2 regions of the Streptomyces sp. NPDC048644 genome follow, and region 1 is predicted to be linked to the other one. Evidence: riboswitches for the same ligand, from Rfam matches in the RefSeq annotation. Region 1 holds a riboswitch; the other holds the start of a gene.
What was found. Region 1 has a riboswitch for thiamine pyrophosphate ahead of ACGFNI_RS29095 (thiamine ABC transporter substrate binding subunit). Riboswitches for the same ligand answer to the same signal wherever they lie in the genome.
Positions count from the first base shown of each region.

Region 1 (7,391 bases):
TCGTGCCCGACGCCGGCGGATACCAGGACGACAGCCGGGACCACCGGGACATCCGGGACGACGACCGGGGGGCCACTCGGCTGAGCGGCCCCCTGTTCCGCGACGAAAAGCCGCAGGAGCCCATGGCCACTCCTTTCCCCGGTTCCCCCGGGCCCACGGGCTCGCAGGACCCAGAGAAGCCGAAGAAGAAGAGCGCGGGACGCAATCTGCCCGCCGCGATAGGGGTCGGCGTCGGCCTCGGCGCGGTCATCGTCGCCTCCCTCTTCGTCTACAAGCACGTCTTCATCGGCGTGATAGCGGTCGCCGTCGTCGTGGGCCTGTGGGAGCTGACCTCGCGGCTCACCGAGCGCAAGGACATCAGGGCGCCGCTGGTACCGCTCGCCGTCGGCGGCACCGCCATGGTGATCGCCGGCTACGTGCGCGGAGCCGAGGGCGCCTGGGTGGCGATGGCACTCACCACCCTCGCCGTCCTGGTCTGGCGCATGACGGGGAAACCCGAGAACTACCTGCGGGACGTCACCGCAGGGGTCTTCGCGGCGTTCTACGTGCCGTTCCTCGCGACGTTCGTCGCCCTGATGCTCGCCGCCGACGACGGGCCGCAGCGGGTACTGACCTTCCTGCTGCTGACGGTCGTCAGCGACACCGGGGCGTACGCCGTCGGCTGGCGCTTCGGCACGCACAAGCTCGCGCCCCGCATCAGCCCCGGCAAGACCCGTGAGGGCCTGGTCGGTGCCGTGCTGTTCGCGATGGCCGCCGGCGCGCTGTGCATGGAGTTCCTGATCACGGACGGTGCCTGGTGGCAGGGGCTGCTGCTCGGCCTGGCCGTCGCCACCAGCGCCACCCTCGGCGACCTCGGCGAATCCATGATCAAGCGGGACCTCGGCATCAAGGACATGGGCACCCTGCTGCCCGGCCACGGCGGCATCATGGACCGGCTCGACTCCCTGCTGCCGACCGCCCCGGTCGTCTGGCTGCTCTTCGTGATCTTCGTCGGCAGCGGCTGAAGCGCCCAGGTAGTCTGGAAAGGCCCGCTGTCCGACAGCGGGCCTTTTTCCGTCCTCGCGACCGCGGGGACAGTTCCCGTGAGTCCCCCGGGTTCCGGCACCGTCCCGCCGTTGGCTCCGCACCGTGGAGATCGTCCGGCACCGTCGCATTGAGGAGTTCCGCCCATGGCACCGCCCGAGCCCGGTGTGCTGACATTCGTCGCCCCCCGCGGGGCCAAGAAGCCCCCGCGGCACCTCGCAGACCTCAGCCCCGCCGAGCGCCGCGAAGCCGTGGCCGCGATCGGCGAGAGGCCGTTCCGCGCCAAGCAGCTGTCGCAGCACTACTTCGCGCGCTACGCGCACGAGCCGGCGCAGTGGACCGACATCCCCGCCGCGGCCCGGGAGAAGCTCGCCGCGGAGCTGCTGCCCGAGCTGATGAACGTGGTGCGGCACATCTCGTGCGACGACGACACCACCCGCAAGACCCTGTGGAAGCTGCACGACGGCACGCTCGTCGAATCGGTGCTGATGCGCTACCCGGACCGGGTCACGATGTGCATCTCCTCACAGGCCGGCTGCGGGATGAACTGCCCGTTCTGCGCCACCGGCCAGGCCGGCCTGGACCGCAACCTCTCGACCGCCGAGATCGTGCACCAGATCGTCGACGGAATGCGCGCCCTGCGCGACGGCGAGGTGCCAGGCGGCCCGGCGCGGCTGTCGAACATCGTGTTCATGGGCATGGGCGAGCCGCTCGCCAACTACAAGCGGGTGGTCGGCGCCATCCGGCGGCTCACCGACCCCGAGCCGGACGGCCTCGGCCTGTCGCAGCGCGGCATCACCGTCTCCACCGTCGGACTGGTGCCCGCCATGCTGCGGTTCGCCGACGAGGGCTTCAAGTGCCGGCTCGCGGTCTCGCTGCACGCCCCGGACGACGAACTGCGCGACACCCTCGTCCCGGTCAACACCCGCTGGAAGGTGCGCGAGGTCCTGGACGCGGCCTGGGAGTACGCCGAGAAGTCCGGCCGCCGGATCTCCATCGAGTACGCCCTGATCCGTGACATCAACGACCAGGCCTGGCGCGGTGACCTGCTGGGACGGCTGCTCAAGGGCAAGCGCGTGCACGTCAACCTCATTCCGCTGAACCCGACACCCGGCTCGAAGTGGACCGCGTCGCGCCCCGAGGACGAGCGGGCGTTCGTCCGGGCCATCGAGGCGCACGGCGTGCCGGTGACCGTCCGCGACACCCGCGGCCAGGAGATCGACGGCGCCTGCGGACAGCTCGCGGCCTCGGAACGCTGACCGCCCGCTGGTAGCGTGTGATCGAACAAATGCACATTCCGACAGGGGAGCGCCACAGCGCTGAGAGTGCGGAGACGTCGTAGGGATACGGCGCCCGCAGACCCTTGAACCTCGCCCGGGTCATTCCGGGTAGGAAGTTCGGTCGTCACTCATGCTGTTGCGCCCCGCCCTGCGCCGCCCGGCTCCACCGGGCGGCGCGGCGCGGGGCCGCGTCTCTTCCTGGCCAGCCAGGAGGAAATCAGTGAGCACCAACCGCACCACCACCGCCCGCAGAGCCGTGGCGGCGGTCGCCGCCGCCGCAGCCGGCATGACCGCGCTCGCCGCCTGCGGCAGCGCGGACGGCGGCAGCGCGGCGGACGCCAAGACCGTCACACTCGTCAGCCACGACTCCTTCAACGCCTCGAAGTCGGTGCTCGCCGCGTTCGAGAAGCAGAGCGGCTACAAGGTCCGGGTGCTCAAGGGCGGCGACGCGGGCAAGGCCGTCAACCAGGCGATCCTCTCCAAGGACAACCCGCAGGGCGACGTCTTCTTCGGCATCGACAACACCCTGCTGTCCCGCGGCCTGAAGGCCGGCCTCTTCACGCCGTACCGGGCCAAGGGCCTCGACGCCGTCCCCGCCGCCCTGCAACTGGACAAGGCAGACCACCGCGTCACACCCCTCGAATACGGCGACACCTGCGTCAACTACGACCGCGCCTACTTCGACCGGCACCGGCTCGCGCCGCCGAAGACCTTCGACGACCTGCTCAAGCCGCAGTACAAGGGCCTGCTCGTCACGGAGAACTCCGCAACCTCGTCGCCGGGGCTCGCCTTCCAGCTGGGCACCATCGCCACCCACGGTGAGAAGGGCTGGCAGGACTACTGGAAGAAGCTCAAGGCCAACGGCGTCGAGGTGGTCGACGGCTGGGAGCAGGCGTACAACGAGCGCTTCTCCGGATCCGCGGCCGGCCGGGGCAAGGGCGACAAGCCGCTGGTCGTCTCGTACGCCTCCAGCCCGCCCGTCGAGGTGCTCGGCAAGAAGCCCGCGCCGAAGCAGGCACCGACCGGCGTCGCCACCGGGACCTGCTTCCGGCAGATCGAGTTCGGCGGCCTCCTCAAGGGCGCCAAGAACGAGAAGGGCGGCAAGGAACTGCTGGACTTCCTGCTCAGCCGGAAGTTCCAGGAGGACATGCCGCTCCAGATGTTCGTCAACCCGGCGCGCAAGGACGCCACGGTGCCCGACCTGTTCACCAAGTACGGCGCGACGATCGACAAGCCGGCGACCCTCGCCCCGGAGACGATCACCGAGAACCGCGAACAGTGGGTCAAGCAGTGGTCCTCGCTCGTTCTGAAGTAGACGGGGCCAGGCGCGGCCGTAGCCGGCGCGCCACGGCGGTGCGGGCGGCGCTGATGGCGCTGCCGGTCGCCTTCTTCGCGCTGTTCTTCGCCTACCCGGTCACCGCGATCGTCGGACGCGGGCTGAAGGACGGCGGGCGGTGGCAGCTCGGCCGGATCGCCGACGTGCTCGGCGACGGGGACGTCCTGCACGTCCTGTGGTTCACCGTCTGGCAGGCCGCCGCGTCGACCGGCCTCACCCTGCTGATCGCGCTGCCCGGCGCGTACGTCTTCGCACGGTTCGACTTCCCCGGCAAGCAGTTGCTGCGGGCGGTGGTCGCGGTGCCGTTCGTGCTGCCGACCGTCGTCGTCGGCTCCGCCTTCCTGGCCCTGGCCGGCCGCGGCGGGCTGCTCGACGACCTGTGGGGCGTGCGTCTCGACACCTCGGTGTGGGCGATTCTGCTCGCCCACGTCTTCTTCAACTACGCCGTGGTCGTACGGACCGTCGGCGGGCTGTGGGGACAGCTCGACCCGCGGCAGGAGGAGGCGGCGCGGGTGCTGGGCGCCGGGCGTCTCGCGGCCTGGCGCCGGGTGACGCTGCCCGCGCTCGGCCCCGCCGTCGCCGCCGCCGCGCTGATGGTCTTCCTGTTCACCTTCACCTCCTTCGGAGTGGTGCAGATCCTCGGCGGGCCCACCTTCTCCACCCTGGAGGTGGAGATCTACCGGCAGACCGCCGACTTCCTCGACCTGCCGACCGCCGCCGTCCTCACCCTGATCCAGTTCGCGGCGGTCCTCGCCCTGCTGGCCCTGCACGCCTGGACGGTGCGCCGCCGCGAGAGCACCCTCCGGCTCGTCGACGCCGCGCGGACCGCGCGGCGGCCCCGCGGCCCCGGACAGTGGGCGCTGCTGTGGGGCACCCTCGTGATCATCGCCGTCCTCGTCGTCGTGCCGCTCCTCGTGCTCGTCGAGCGGTCCTTCGCCGGGCCCGACGGCTACGGCACGGTCTTCTACGAAACGCTGGGCTCCGCCGCGTCCGCCGACAGCACCTTCGCCGTCGCCCCCCTGGAAGCGCTGTGGAACTCGCTCGCCTACGGGGTGGCCGCCACCGCGATCGCCCTGGTGGTGGGCGGCCTGGCAGCCGCCGCCCTGACCCGGCGCGGCGGGCGGCTCGTCCGCGGCTTCGACGCGCTGCTGATGCTGCCGCTCGGCGTGTCCGCGGTCACCGTCGGCTTCGGATTCCTGATCACCCTGGACCGGCCGCCGCTCGACCTGCGCTCCTCGTGGTGGCTGGTGCCGCTCGCCCAGGCGCTGGTCGGGGTGCCGTTCGTGGTGCGGATCATGCTGCCCGTCCTGCGTGCCGTCGACGGGCGGCTGCGGGAGGCGGCGGCCGTGCTGGGCGCCTCGCCGTGGCGCGTGTGGCGCGAGGTGGACCTGCCGATGGTGCGCCGCGCCCTGCTCATCGCCGCCGGATTCGCGTTCGCCGTATCGCTCGGCGAGTTCGGCGCGACGGTCTTCATCGCACGGCCCGACCAGCCGACGCTCCCGGTGGCCGTCGCCCGGCTGCTCGGCCGCGCCGGGGAGCTGAACTACGGCCAGGCGATGGCCCTTTCGACCATCTTGATGGTGGTGTGCGCCGGGGCCCTGCTGGTCCTGGAGCGCCTCCGCACCGACCAGTCCGGGGAGTTCTAGATGACGGCTACGGCTCGGGCCGCAGACACCGAAGGACAGCAGCTGCTGCGGCTGAACGGCGTGACCGTACGCTTCGGGCCGGCCGGCGCGCCCGCCGCGCTCGACGCGGTCGATCTGGACGTCGCCGCCCACGAGGTCGTGTGCGTGCTCGGGCCCAGCGGCAGCGGCAAGTCGACGCTGCTGCGGGTGGTGGCCGGGCTGCAACCGGCCGATGCCGGGCAGGTGCTGCTGGAGGGACGCGACCAGGCGCGGGTGCCCACCCACCGGCGGGGCGTCGGCCTGATGTTCCAGGACCACCAGCTCTTCCCGCAGCAGGACGTCGCGGGCAACGTCGCCTTCGGCCTGCGGATGCGCCGGGCTGACCGCGCCGCACAGCAGCGCACCGTCGCCGAACTGCTCGGCCTCGTCGGTCTTCCGGGCGCCGGGCGCCGCGCCGTCGCCTCCCTCTCCGGCGGCGAGCAGCAGCGGGTCGCGCTGGCCCGTGCCCTCGCACCGAGCCCCCGGCTGCTGATGCTCGACGAACCGCTCGGACAGCTCGACCGGGGACTGCGTGAACGTCTCGTCGTCGAACTGCGGCGGCTCTTCGGCGAGTTGGGGACGACGGTGCTCGCCGTCACGCACGACCAGGGCGAGGCGTTTGCGCTGGCCGACCGGGTCGTGGTGATGCAGGACGGACGGATCGCGCAGACCGGCACCCCGCTGGAGGTCTGGCAGCGGCCCGCCACCGAATTCGTCGCCCGCTTCCTCGGCTTCGACAATGTCGTCGCGGCGACGGTGCAGGGCGGCGCCGCCGTGACGCCCTGGGGCAAGGTGCCGGTCCCCGAAGCGTCACCCGACGGGCGGTGCCGGCTGCTCGTCCGGCCGGCCGGCGTGCGGCTGACGCCCGTGTCCGACGGCCTGCCGTGCACGGTCGCCGCCCGGACCTTCCGCGGCACCCACGTCGCCCTGCTGCTCCAGCCGGCCGAAGGCCCTCAACTGGAGGCGGCCTGCGCACTGCGGGACGCGCCGGAAACGGGCGAGCGGGTCGGCGTCCGCTTCGCCGCCGAAGACGTCGTGGTGCTGGCCGGCGGGGACGGATAGCGTCCTGAGGCGGCCCGGCCGGAATCGCCGGAACGGTTTCCGGGACGGCTACCGGCGGTGTTCAGCGTCCCGGCCGTGTCCCGCGCCCGGTGCGTCTGTGCCGGTCGGGACGTGTTCCGTGTCCCGCGCGCGTCCCACGGCCGGATCCCCGGGCCGTGCCTGACCCGCTCCGCCGGTGTCGCCGCTGCCTGCCGCACCCGCCGGATCGCCCTCGTCCGAGCCGAACCAGGCGACGGCGACGGCACCGGCGACCGCCGCCACGAAGCCGAGCACCGCGACCCAGGCGAAGCCGGGCCTGGACGCGTCACCGAGCCACAGCACCCCCAGGATGCCGGGCACCACCGTCTCGCCCACCACCAGCGCCGCGGTGGCACCGTTCACCGAACCGATCTGCAGCGCCACGGTGTGCAGGTACATGCCGCCGATCCCCGCCACCAGGATCGCGTAGAGCGCCGGGTCGGCGAGGAGGACGGACAGGCTGAACGGCGCCACGCCGTCCAGCATCCTGACGCCCACACCCAGCGCGCCGAAGCCGAGACCGGAGAGCAGCCCGGCGAGGATCGCGGCCCGCGCACCGAGCAGCCGGACGACCAGGGTGCCGACGGCGATCAGGAGGACGGACGCGATCAGCAGCCACCAATGGCCGGCGGCCGGAGTACGGCCGCTCCCTTCGTGCCCCGCGGCGGTGGCCAGCAGCACCAGAGCCCCGCAGACCACGGCGATCGACGTCCACTCGGGCCTGCTGAGGCGTATCCCGAGCAGCTTGATGCTCAGCAGCGCGGTGATCACGAGATTGGCGCTGATCACCGTCTGCGAAAGGAACAGCGGCAGCAGCCTGGCAGCCAGCGCGCCCAGCCCGAAGCCCACGAAATCCAGCCCGGAACCGACCATGAACTCCCAGGTCACCGCGGCCTTCGCGGTCGACGCCAGGCTGGGGCCGCCGTGCTGGGTGACACCGGTGGCGGCGCCTGCCGCCTCCCGGCGGGCGGATTTCCGCGATCCCACCGCCTGGAGAACGGAACCCGT
Region 1 is NZ_JBICVO010000016.1:96,315-103,705, forward strand. It holds gene ACGFNI_RS29085 (phosphatidate cytidylyltransferase) at 1-1,004, shown strand, start outside; gene rlmN (23S rRNA (adenine(2503)-C(2))-methyltransferase RlmN) at 1,170-2,282, shown strand; TPP riboswitch at 2,316-2,436, shown strand; gene ACGFNI_RS29095 (thiamine ABC transporter substrate binding subunit) at 2,590-3,618, shown strand; gene ACGFNI_RS29100 (ABC transporter permease) at 3,594-5,285, shown strand; gene ACGFNI_RS29105 (ABC transporter ATP-binding protein) at 5,286-6,365, shown strand; gene ACGFNI_RS29110 (hypothetical protein) at 6,414-7,391, opposite strand, start outside.

Region 2 (7,391 bases), on a different contig from region 1:
CCCCGCCGCACCGCAGGCGCAGCTCCCCGCACACGCCGCGGAACTGCCCGATGAGTACACCCCGACCGCCCGCGACCTCCCCGTCGTCGGCGCACCAGGGCGTGCCGACACCCTCGTCGACCAGCCGACGGCCGGACTCGTACCGGCCCCCGAGACCGCACCGGACGGCGAACCGGCCGAGGGGCCAGGCCCCTTGTACGTCGTCGGCGACGTACACGGCTACTACGACGAGCTGCGCGAGGCCCTCGCCGCCGAAGGGCTGATCGACGCCGACGGCAGCTGGTCGGCGGGCAACGCCAGGCTGTGGTTCCTGGGCGACTTCACCGACCGCGGCCCGGACGGCATCGGCGTCATCGACCTCGTCATGCAGCTGTCCGCCGAGGCCGCCGCCGCCGGCGGGTACTGCAAGGCGCTGATGGGCAACCACGAACTGCTGCTCCTGGGCGCCAAGCGGTTCGGTGACACCCCCGTCCAGTCCGGCGCCGGGACCGCGTCCTTCCAGGCCGCCTGGCTGCTCAACGGCGGCCAGAAGACCGACATGGACCGCCTGGAGGACCACCACCTCCAGTGGATGGCCCGCCTGGACGCCGTGATGGAGGAGGACGGGCACCTGCTCGTGCACTCCGACACCACCGCCTACCTCGAATACGGCGACTCCATCGAAGCCGTCAACGACACCGTCCACGACGTGCTGACCCGCAGCGAGGCCGACGAAGTCTGGGACCTGTTCCGCAAGTTCACCAAGCGCTTCGCCTTCCGCGACGAATCCGGCGCGCAGGCCGTACGCCAGCTCCTGGACGCCTACGGCGGCACACGCGTGGTGCACGGCCACAGCCCGATCCCGTACCTCCTGGGCGAGGTGGGCACGGAGGACACCGACGGCGAGCCCGTCGTCGTCGAGGAGCCGCACGTCTATGCCGACGGGCTGGCCATCGCCATGGACGGCGGGGTCACCATGGCCGGAAAATTGCTTGTCGTTCAACTTCCCCTGACTGACTGAGCGTTATCCGGGCAGGTGAAGGCCAAGTCGGCGGGTGGTCGGCGCACGGCGTGACCGGACGGTTCCGTTCCGGGCCGGGCCCAATTTCCGGAAACCCCCTGTCACCCCGTGCCGGAGGCGCTCTACCATCGGGCTATCCGTAGCAGGCTCTCCTCCGTTTCCGCCAACTGCCCGGCCATCGTCGGCCCGTACGGCCCTACGGAGCATCGGGGGATGCACATGAACAGCGCTCCGCATCTGCTCAACGAGGACCGCGAGGACTTCGCGCGACTCCTCGATGAAGCGCTGCGTACCGCCGCCCACCGCCCGGATCTCGCCACCGCAGCGAGCGAGCACCTCACCACCGAGCAACTGCGCACGCTGGCGCTCGACGCCACCTCCACCATCACCGCCCACGCCGCGACCGAGTACCGGCACTACGTACGGCTGCGCGACCGACTGCGCGACCCGGACGGCGCTCCCGCCGATGCCGCGACGGCCGACCGCGAAGATGCCCAAAGCCCCGGCGTCGCGGACCCGTTCACCACCGCGGCCACCGGCCCGGACGGCGCGCCGGAAGCCGCCGGCGCGGGACTCGGCGCCATGATCGCCGTCCTCGCCCCGGTCCTCGCGGGCATCGCGGCGGTCCTCTTCCTCCTCATCGGCTACGTCCTGAGCGCCGTCAGCCCCGAACAGGCCGTCGCCCGGCCGCTGATCGCCGTCGGCTGGATCTTCGCCGCGCTGACCGCGGCGGGGGCGCTGGTCGCGATGGCCGGCCTGGTGATCACCGCACTGCGCAACGGCTCATCGCCGCGCGAGGCCACCGGACACCACGACCTCGACCGCGCGCGCGAGGCATGGCACCGCGCCCTCATCGAACAGGGCCTGCTGCCCTTCCTCCACGACACCCTCGCGGCAGCCGCCGACCACGCCCCCGCCCCGTACACCCCGGGCCGGACCGGCGTACGCAAGAGCCGCATCCCGTCCCTCGGCTACTCCCGCCCCCGGTTCAGCAGCCCCGACACCGGATCGGCAGGCCCCCGCCCCCGCTACTCCAGCCCCGACTTCACCGGCCCCGACCACGACGGGCCCGAGGAACGGCCGGAGTAGGCGGGCGCGCTCCCGGCCCGAGGCGCCGCGCGAAGGGACGCCCCGGTGCCGGTCCCGGAACGGCCGGATCAGTCGGCGATCGGCAGATAGACGCGGTTGCCCGCCGCCGCGAACTCCTTCGACTTCTCCGCCATACCCGCCTCCGCGTCGACCGCCAGGTCACCGCCGTGCTCGCGGCGGATGTCCTGGGAGATCTTCATCGAGCAGAACTTCGGCCCGCACATGGAACAGAAGTGGGCCGTCTTCGCCGGCTCGGCCGGCAGGGTCTGGTCGTGGAAGGAACGCGCGGTGTCCGGGTCCAGGGCCAGATTGAACTGGTCCTCCCAGCGGAACTCGAAGCGCGCGTCGGACAGCGCGTCGTCCCACTCCTGGGCACCGGGATGTCCCTTGGCCAGATCCGCCGCATGGGCCGCGATCTTGTACGTGATCACGCCGGTCTTGACGTCGTCACGGTCCGGCAGGCCCAGGTGCTCCTTGGGCGTGACGTAGCAGAGCATCGCCGTACCCCACCAAGCGATCATCGCGGCGCCGATACCCGAGGTGATGTGGTCGTACGCGGGCGCGATGTCGGTGGTCAGCGGGCCCAGCGTGTAGAACGGCGCCTCCTCGCAGATCTCCTGCTGAAGGTCGATGTTCTCCTTGATCTTGTGCATCGGGACGTGCCCCGGACCCTCGATCATCGTCTGGACACCATGCCGCTTGGCGATGGTGTTCAGCTCACCCAGCGTCCGCAACTCCGCAAACTGCGCCTCGTCGTTGGCGTCCGCGATCGAACCGGGACGCAGGCCGTCCCCGAGCGAGAACGTCACGTCGTAGGCCGCGAGGATGTCGCAGAGCTCCTCGAAGTGCGTGTAGAGGAAGGACTCCTGGTGATGCGCCAGGCACCAGGCAGCCATGATCGAACCGCCCCGCGAAACGATGCCGGTCTTGCGCCGGGCGGTGAGCGGGACGTAGCGCAGCAGCACACCTGCGTGCACCGTCATGTAGTCCACGCCCTGCTCGGCCTGCTCGATGACCGTGTCCTTGTAGATCTCCCAGGTCAGTTCCTCGGCCTTGCCGTCGACCTTCTCCAGCGCCTGGTAGAGCGGAACGGTGCCGATCGGCACGGGGGAATTGCGCAGCACCCACTCCCGCGTGGTGTGGATGTTGCGACCGGTGGACAAGTCCATGACCGTGTCCGCACCCCACTGCGTCGCCCAGGTCATCTTGTCCACCTCCTCCTCGATGGAGGAAGTGACCGCGGAATTACCGATGTTGGCGTTCACCTTCACCAGGAAGTTCTTGCCGATGATCATCGGCTCGATCTCCGGATGGTTGACGTTGGCCGGCAGGACGGCACGGCCCGCCGCGATCTCGTCACGTACGAACTCCGGCGTGACGTTCTCGCGGAGGGCGACGTACTCCATCTCCGCGGTGATCTCGCCGCGCTGCGCATAGGCGAGTTGGCTGACCGCGGCGCCGTTCCGGCCGCGGCGGGGCTGCCGCGGCCGGCCGGGGAAGACCGCGTCGAGGTTCTTCAGACCGCCACGCGGCGAGGTGTGCTTGAGGCCGTCGTCCTCGGGGCGCAGCGGGCGACCCGCGTACTCCTCGGTGTCGCCCCGCGAAATGATCCAGTTCTCTCTCAGCGGCGCCAGTCCGCGGCGGACGTCCGTTTCGATGTGAGCGTCGGTATACGGCCCTGACGTGTCGTAGAGCGTCACGTCCTTGCCGTTGGTGAGGTGCACTCGCCGGACCGGAACCCGCAGGTCAGGGCGGGATCCGGTGAGGTAGCCCTTGTGCCAGCCGATCTCCTTGGCGGAGGCGTCCTGGCCGGACTCGCCGTTTTCGGGCGTGCGTGCATCCTGCAGAGTCATGGAGACCCAACTCCCTACGCCGGCATTACCCGGTAACAGGTTCGGCGGTCGACGCAGCGGCTCCCGCCCACGGGCGTTTCACGTGAAACGCCGCTGGGACGAGGATCAGCGCCCTCTCAGCCCGGTGCTCCGAGCTCCCGCGATTGCAAAGGTGCCACCACGGTAGCGGCCGATGTGGCGTGGTGAACAGGGGGCCCTGCGCTTCTTGCGATGATCGGTCGGTGACCGGCACCGATCCTCATACGCACTCCCACGGCCATGCGCACACGCACGGGCACGGCCCCGCCGCGCCCGTCTCCCGGCATCTGCGCAAGGTCATCGCCGCGGTGCTGATCCCGTTCGCCGCCGCCGTGGTGGTCGGCCTCGCGGTGCTGTGGCCGGGCGGCGCGCCCGATCACCGGCCGTCCGGCGTCGGCTTCGACCAGCCGACCGAACAGGCCAGGGTGACCAAGGTGGAGGAGGTCAACTGCGCCGACGTGCACGCCGAGCAGCAGCAACAGCCGACGACTCCAGGCGGCCAGCCGACCGGGGGAGCGGAGCGGGGGAAGCCCTGCGAACGCGCGACGGTCGAGGTCACGTCGGGCGGAAACGCCGGCCGGACCTTCCAGGCGGTCGTGACACCGGACGCGCTGCGGCACTACACGACGGGGCAGGAGGTCGTCGTCGCGTACTCCCCCAAGGCGCCCAAGGATCTGCAGTACTCGATCAGCGATGTGGACCGCACCTTGCCCATGTGGGTACTGGCCGCGATCTTCGCGTGCGCCGTCGTGATCGTCGGGCGGCTGCGCGGGGTACTGGCGCTGGTCGCCCTGGCGGCGAGCTTCGGGGTCCTGACGCTGTTCATCCTCCCGGCCATCCTTCAGGGATCGAATCCCCTGCTGGTGGCGGTGATCGGCGGCAGCGCCATCATGCTGATCGCGCTGTACATGTGCCACGGACTGACGGCCAGAACCTCGGTCGCGGTGCTCGGCACGCTCGCCTCGCTGCTGCTGATCGGGCTGCTCGGCTCGGTCTTCATCGGCTGGGCGCTGCTGACCGGCAACACGGACGACACGACGGGGCTGGTGCACGGGCTGTACCCCGGCATCGAGATCCGCGGACTGCTGCTGGCAGGCATCATCATCGGCTCGCTGGGCGTGCTCGACGACGTGACGGTCACCCAGACCGCCGCGGTGTGGGAACTCAAGGAGGCCGACCCGTCGGCGGGATGGCGCAAGCTGTACGGCGCCGCCATGCGGATCGGGCGGGACCACATCGCCTCCGTCGTGAACACCCTCGTACTCGCCTACGCGGGCGCGGCGTTGCCGCTGTTGCTGCTGTTCTCGATCGCACAGAGCAGCGTGGGCACGGTCGCCACCAGCGAGGTGGTCGCCGAGGAGATCGTCCGGACCCTGGTCGGCAGCATCGGTCTGGTCGCGTCGGTACCCCTGACGACACTGCTCGCGGCGCTGGTCGTCTCGGCCGACCGCAGGCCCCAGGCCGCTCCGGGGGACGAGAGCGGAGCGGAGGACGGCACCTGGGGCACGGACGGCGCGACGGAAACCGGCACGGCCGTGGGACGGGCGGCAGCGCGACGCGGCGCACGGGCGACACGAGGGTCGCGTGGGACGCGCGGCCGGCGCCGCAAGGCATGACGGAGCCGCGGCCGGGGGCCGCACCGGCCCGCTGACGTCCACCGACCGGCGCGGAAACCGGCGCAGCAGGCATCGGGCCGACGCGGCATCCCCTGGGCGAGCGGGATCCGGCGCCCTCTTCGTCACGGACCCGCCCGGCGCACCGAGACAACGCCCGACCCGAAAGGGCCGGGGGAGGACCGGGCGGCGGTGGGTCAGCTCGCCTTGGACGCCTCCGTCAAGATGCGGTCCAGCACGGCTTCCAGGGTGTCGCACACCTCTTCCGCGCCGAGCGGCACCAGCCGGTCCGTCCGGTCGAGGAACGCCACCAACGGCGGTGCGCTGACGCGGAAGAGTGCGCGTTCGGCGCCGACCTGGAGGCTGATGAAGACGTCGCTGAGATGCCCGCCGGAGGCAGGCTCGACGCGTACGTCGCCCTCCCCCGACGGCCCGCTCAGCCCGTCGAGCAGCAGCTCACGGCTGAAGGCCCACGTGACGGGCACATCGCCGGGCAGGTCGAAGGTGAGGCGTACGGCGTACGGATCGGCGCTGTCGAAGTCCAGCTCCACCGGGATCCGGAAGGCGAGTTCCTCCGAGACGAGGAAGCTCATGATCACTTCTGCCTGAACTGTGTCGGTCATCAACCACTGCCCCGCACTTGATCGGAGATGGCCGGGATTCGTCCCCCGTAGCCCTATTGACGCCATCGTCTGTCACGTGCCAGCAGATCACAAGGAGTGAGTTTTCAGATACTGATAGAGAAGGCGAGTGTCGTTAGTGTCGCCTCCGCCATTTTCCGTAGTCGGTCCGTGACAGAGCGCAATCGGTGCAGTTCTCCGGCAGGGAGAGAAACGGCCAACGCCGCGACCGCGGAGCCGACCTGGACGGGAATCGCGGAACATACGGTGCCGAGGGCATATTCCTGATGCTCATACGCGACCTGGCCACGACGCACCGTATCCAAACGGTGCAGCAGATCGTCCTCAGTTCGTACGGAAAAGGGGGTTATCGACTGCACCGGGTAACGGGACAAATGTTCCTTACGCGCCGCCTCGTCGAGTTGGGCGAGCAGGCACTGCCCGATCGCATGCGCATGCGCGGTGGCGCGGAAGTCCACCCACTCCTCGACCGGCGGCCGGCCCGGCTCGTTGGAGACGGCCAACACCTCCACTTCACCCTCGCGGTAGACAGCGAAGTAGACGGCGGCGTTCAACTTCTTGCTCACCACGGCCAGCGCTTCGGCGAGTTGATGGCGCTGACGACGGTGCGCCCCGGCGCGGCCGATGGAGTCGGCGGCCTCACCGAACACGAAGACGCCGTTCTCCCGGCGCAAATAGCCCTCGTGCGTCAGAGTGCGCAGCAGGTGGTACGTCGTCGGCAGCGGCAGCCCGGCCTCCCGGGCGAGTTGCTTGGCCGGCGCCCCTTCGGGGTGCGCGCCGACCGCCTCCAGCAGCCGCAGCGCACGCTGTACCGATCCGATCAAGGTGGGGTGGGAAACGGATTCACCGCTCACGACTGCCAACGTCAACCCCCAGGTCCGATCGCCATGGGGCACGGGGGCCCCGGTCGCGGGATCGTTCCCGCGTCGCGCGCGTCTCCCAGGGCCGCCCCATCCTCGACGTCCGGCCCGATCTCGCTTCACTCGGTATTTTCCGGAACGTCAGCATCCGGAAGACGCCTGCGACGGCACTCTAACTCGGCGGATCGGAGTGGTAACCCGATCGGCCTGCGAGTTAACTCACCTGGCGCACTCCTTGACCGACAGTGACCATGGCGAGGGCGCCGCACACCGCCCGTGAAGGCCCAACACCCCGCTCAGGCAACGCAGTACGGGAA
Region 2 is NZ_JBICVO010000006.1:413,726-421,116, reverse strand. It holds gene ACGFNI_RS16975 (metallophosphoesterase) at 1-1,000, shown strand, start outside; gene ACGFNI_RS16970 (hypothetical protein) at 1,214-2,089, shown strand; gene thiC (phosphomethylpyrimidine synthase ThiC) at 2,158-3,942, opposite strand; TPP riboswitch at 3,937-4,093, opposite strand; gene ACGFNI_RS16960 (YibE/F family protein) at 4,164-5,576, shown strand; gene ACGFNI_RS16955 (SsgA family sporulation/cell division regulator) at 5,771-6,196, opposite strand; gene ACGFNI_RS16950 (IclR family transcriptional regulator) at 6,301-7,068, opposite strand.
Region 2: linked by a shared signal. The riboswitch ahead of thiC (phosphomethylpyrimidine synthase ThiC) and the one ahead of ACGFNI_RS29095 (thiamine ABC transporter substrate binding subunit) in region 1 are both predicted to bind thiamine pyrophosphate.